Regions from separate parts of the Corynebacterium efficiens YS-314 genome, predicted to be linked through region 1. Evidence: predicted binding sites of a transcription regulator. Region 1 holds the regulator's gene; the other holds the start of a gene.

Region 1 (2,204 bases):
CTCATCGCTGACCACCCAGGGAATGGGGGTCAATGTCCAGTCCAACCATCTGGGTTTCGCTGTAGGTGGGCAGGGCTTCCTCCTGCCCGGTTTGGGACAGGAGGATCCCGGCGACGATCACCAGCCCGAAGAAGGCCCCACCCGCCCACTGTTTGAGGTTGTCACTAATCGAACGCGATAGGTGATTGTCAGTCCGGAGGGTCACATCCACGCGGGGTGCCTCCCCCACGGAGCGCAGCGGGGTGTTCGAATGGATCCCGCGTGCCGGGTGACGGTGCTCATTTCCGTAATAATCCTTCCTATTCGAATTTCTAAGCGTTCGAACATGCACTGGATTTGACTGGAAAATCTGCGCGCGCCCACCACCCCATACCGCAGCGGGTGGCACGACCACACCACCTCGCCCTTTACCGCCTCGACCACCCTGACCAGCTGTTATGGAAATAGCCATGATCCTGCCCCTTTCGCCTGGAGATATTCTACAAACCCGGCCCACCACCATCGAACACCGTTATCGTTCACATGTTCGACTAAATTCTCCTCTCGATTTATAGCAGCTGGAAAGAATGATGTCTACATCCGGGCCGAAAAAGTCGAACACTCGTACCATTTCCCCAGGCGAACATGTATGGTTGAGACAACGGAACCCATAAGAACGGTTCGAACAGTCCCCCGCTTCGCACCAGCTACCCACCGACCCGGCCGCATCCCGGGATCGGACCAATGGTCGAAACCACCCGGACACCGATAACCATCAACTGGAAGGACCTCTACCCCATGGCCACCGAGAAGACCCCCAAGGCCCGAGGCAGTCGGGGCAGCCGCACGGTGACGATGCTGCCCAACGGTAAACCCGATCCCGCCAGCCTCTCCGACCGTCAGCGCAGGATCCTCGAAGTTATCCGGGATGCCGTCGTGCTCCGGGGTTACCCACCGAGCATCCGCGAAATTGGTGATGCGGCAGGTCTGCAGTCCACCTCATCCGTGGCCTACCAGCTGAAAGAACTGGAGAAGAAGGGCTTTCTCCGCAGGGACCCGAATAAGCCCCGCGCTGTTGACGTCCGGCATCTCCCGGAGACCGACAACCGCACCAAGGCCGGACCGAAAGCCAAGGCCCGCCCCACCGCCGGCGCCTCCCCGCAGCCAGAGCTTGCCAGCAGCACCTCATTCATCCCCGTCGTGGGCAAGATCGCCGCGGGCAGCCCCATCCTGGCTGAGCAGAACATCGAGGAGTACTATCCCCTCCCCGCCGACATCGTCGGAGACGGTGAACTCTACATGCTGCAGGTAGTCGGCGAGTCCATGCGGGACGCGGGCATCCTCGACGGTGACTGGGTTGTGGTACGTTCCCAGCCGGTTGCAGAGCAGGGGGAATTCGTCGCCGCCATGATCGAGGGGGAGGCAACAGTCAAGGAGTTCCACAAGGACGCCTCCGGCATCTGGCTGCTGCCCCATAATGATTCCTTCGCCCCGATCCCGGCGGAGAACGCGGAGATCATGGGCAAGGTTGTCTCGGTGATGCGCAAACTCTAGCTCCACCCGTGGACTACCCTGTTCGCCTGATCCCTCTCGGTGCGAACGGGGTTTTTGCTTTTCTGACCACATTCGGGGGTGGATGGAAGAAGTCAACCCCGTGAATCCAATAGTGGTTTTAGTGTGGATTTGGCGTGCTCTTAGACCATTTTCCACATTCTTCCTGCCCGATCTAGTGAGATTTCCCCTTCTTATCACGCCCCACATGACAACTTTTCATAGGATTCGGGCGTTGGATAGTGCGATAATGGAAAACAATAACGGGCATATATCTCAAAATGTCTTTTTGCTTTAAGGAGTGGCATGTACGCAGAGGAACGACGTCGTCAAATCGCCTCATTGACGGCGGTTGAGGGTCGGGTGAATGTCACTGAGCTGGCGGGGCGGTTCGACGTGACAGCTGAGACCATCCGCAGGGATCTCGCGGTGTTGGATAGGGAGGGCATCGTCCACCGCGTACACGGAGGCGCTGTCGCAACCCAGTCCTTCCAGACCACGGAGCTCAGCCTGGACACCCGCTTCCGGTCCGCCTCATCCGCCAAATACTCCATCGCGAAGGCTGCAATGCAGTTTCTGCCCCCGGCGAATGGTGGCATGTTCCTCGATGCCGGAACCACCGTCACCGCTCTGGCGGACCTGATTGCTGAACACCCTAACGCCAAACACTGGTC
Region 2 (2,204 bases), 120 kb from region 1:
GACCGCCGAGGGGTGCAGTGTGCGACCGCGGCCGCGGCGGGCATCCGGCTGGGTGAGAACGGCGACCACCTCATGCTCGGAATCAATCAGTTTCTGGAGCGCGACAACCGCCGGTTCCGGGGTGCCTGCGAACACTAGACGCATGGTGGGAGTCCTTTACTTGTTGAACCAGTCGGAGGCACGGATGACACCCATCGCGGCCTTGCGTTCGGCCGGGTCGAGGCGCTTGAGGAAGAGCACCCCGTCGAGGTGATCGGTCTCATGCTGGATGCAGCGCGACAGCAGGCCGGAGGCCACCAGACCGATGGGATTGCCGTCCCTGTCCTGCCCGGACAGCTTGACGGTTTCATACCGGGTGGTCTCAGCCGAGACATCCGGGATGGACAGACATCCCTCCTTGCCGGTCTGGGTCTCCTCCCCGATCGGCTCCCACACCGGGTTGACCACATGACCGCGCAGGCCACCATCCACATGACTGCAGTCGAAGACGAAGACGCGGCGCAGCACGCCGACCTGGTTGGCGGCCAGGCCAACGCCGCCGGCATCCTCCATGGTATCGAACATGTCGTCGATGAGTGTGGCCAGGGACTCGTCAAAGTCAACGACCTCGTCTGCCCTGCTGGTCAATACCGGATCGCCGAAGATTCTGACGTCACGAACGGTCATGGTTGAGATGGTTCTCCTTATAAGAGGTGGGGTGCGGGATTCGCCCGGGCCACTGTCGCAGGGATCACCGGGAGATGTTCCACCATCCTATCGCCCGGACCGGACACTTCCCCACCCCGCCCGGTGGGAGTTGAGGGTGCGGCTGCCTGGCAAGGTGAGAGTTTTCGAAATCATGTTCGAATAGTGTTCGAATAAGGGGCTCGGCGTCCCGACCGTGACCTAGGGTGGAATAGAACAAATGATCTAACATGGTCACCGCAGGGGGTACCACCATGACCACCGTCACCACCGACACGACACCGTACTACTACACCGTCAACAACCCCACCGACCCCATGGCCGTCCACATGACCACCATCCGCCAGACGGACTACCTGGCCTGGGAACAGATCCTCCCCGATGAGGACGCCGACTTCGAACACACCGTGGCCACACTGTCCATCTCCACCGGCCTGACCCGCAACCGCGTCACCCAGATCATCCTGGCCCTCTACCAACTCCGGGACCTACCCGGCCTCCATGCCCTCCAGCATGACCTGTTCCACCTCGACACCCAACGCCTGATTGCCATCTGCAACGCCCTGTTCGGTCTCAACCCCGACCACCTGGCCACAGTCGATGACCATCTCACCGACTACCTCACCCCGACCACACCCAATCAGGTCCTGCCCTCCGCCCGGGCCATCTCCAACAAGATCGCGGCCATCCGGGACATGCTCGATGATCCCCGGGCGACCAACACCACCCCGGGCACCAAGGAGGTCCACATCTCGCCCAACCCCGATGGCACCACCGATCTCCAGGCCACCCTCGACCCGGTTGATGCCACACTCATCGACGACGCCATCCGTAACCACGCCAACGCCACCGGGAAGACCGCCGCCGAGGCCCTCGTGGACCTCATCCTCGGCAAGGCCACCGTCACGGTGGATCTGCATCTCTACACCGCCTCCGATCTCGCCGATGCCCCGGTGTGGGCCGGTGGGATCGGCTGGCTTGATTCCTGCACCGGGGAGAAATGGACCGCCCGGGCCACCCGGACCCATGACATGGACAAAGCCAGGGATAAACACCTCAACGGTCATGATCCGTGTCATGCCCTCAAGGCTGCGGTGAAGGGACGCGACGGAACCTGCCGGTTCCCGGGATGCACCGCCAAGGCGATCAACTGCGACTGCGATCACCGCGTCAACCACGAGGATGGCGGTGGTACCTGCGTGCACAACCTGTGCAGCCTGTGCCGACACCACCACAACGACAAGACCAACGGCCGGATCACCTACTTCATGGACCCGATCACCGGGATCGTCATCTGGCTCCTTGCTGATGGCACCTGGGCGGTGACCGTCCCGGAGGGGCCATTGACACCGACGGGGGCGAGATGGGCGCAGACGGTCTCACAGTACCGCACCAAACACCGTCAGCGCTGGGCGGCGGCTGCGAAAGCGGAAGCCACCGAAGAGACGACCCAGACGACAGGAGGCCAGGATGATGAACCACCGTTCTAGTCCCCAGGCTGGACAAGAGCATTACCCGAT

What was found. Region 1 encodes LexA, which represses DNA repair genes until DNA is damaged. Its sites were predicted from a motif close to CGAACANNTGTTCG; they were not measured.
Region 2: CE_RS08570 (HNH endonuclease signature motif containing protein) is a predicted target of LexA. The motif match lies at 832-845, and genes of this name have one in related genera.

What each region holds. Positions count from the first base shown of each region.
Region 1 covers NC_004369.1:1,926,690-1,928,893, forward strand. Annotated here, with positions in the region: gene CE_RS09105 (hypothetical protein) at 2-211, opposite strand; gene lexA (transcriptional repressor LexA) at 778-1,533, shown strand; gene CE_RS09115 (DeoR/GlpR family DNA-binding transcription regulator) at 1,837-2,204, shown strand, end outside.
Region 2 covers NC_004369.1:1,811,173-1,813,376, forward strand. Annotated here, with positions in the region: gene fmt (methionyl-tRNA formyltransferase) at 1-144, opposite strand, end outside; gene def (peptide deformylase) at 157-666, opposite strand; gene CE_RS08570 (HNH endonuclease signature motif containing protein) at 915-2,174, shown strand; gene CE_RS08575 (primosomal protein N') at 2,196-2,204, opposite strand, start outside.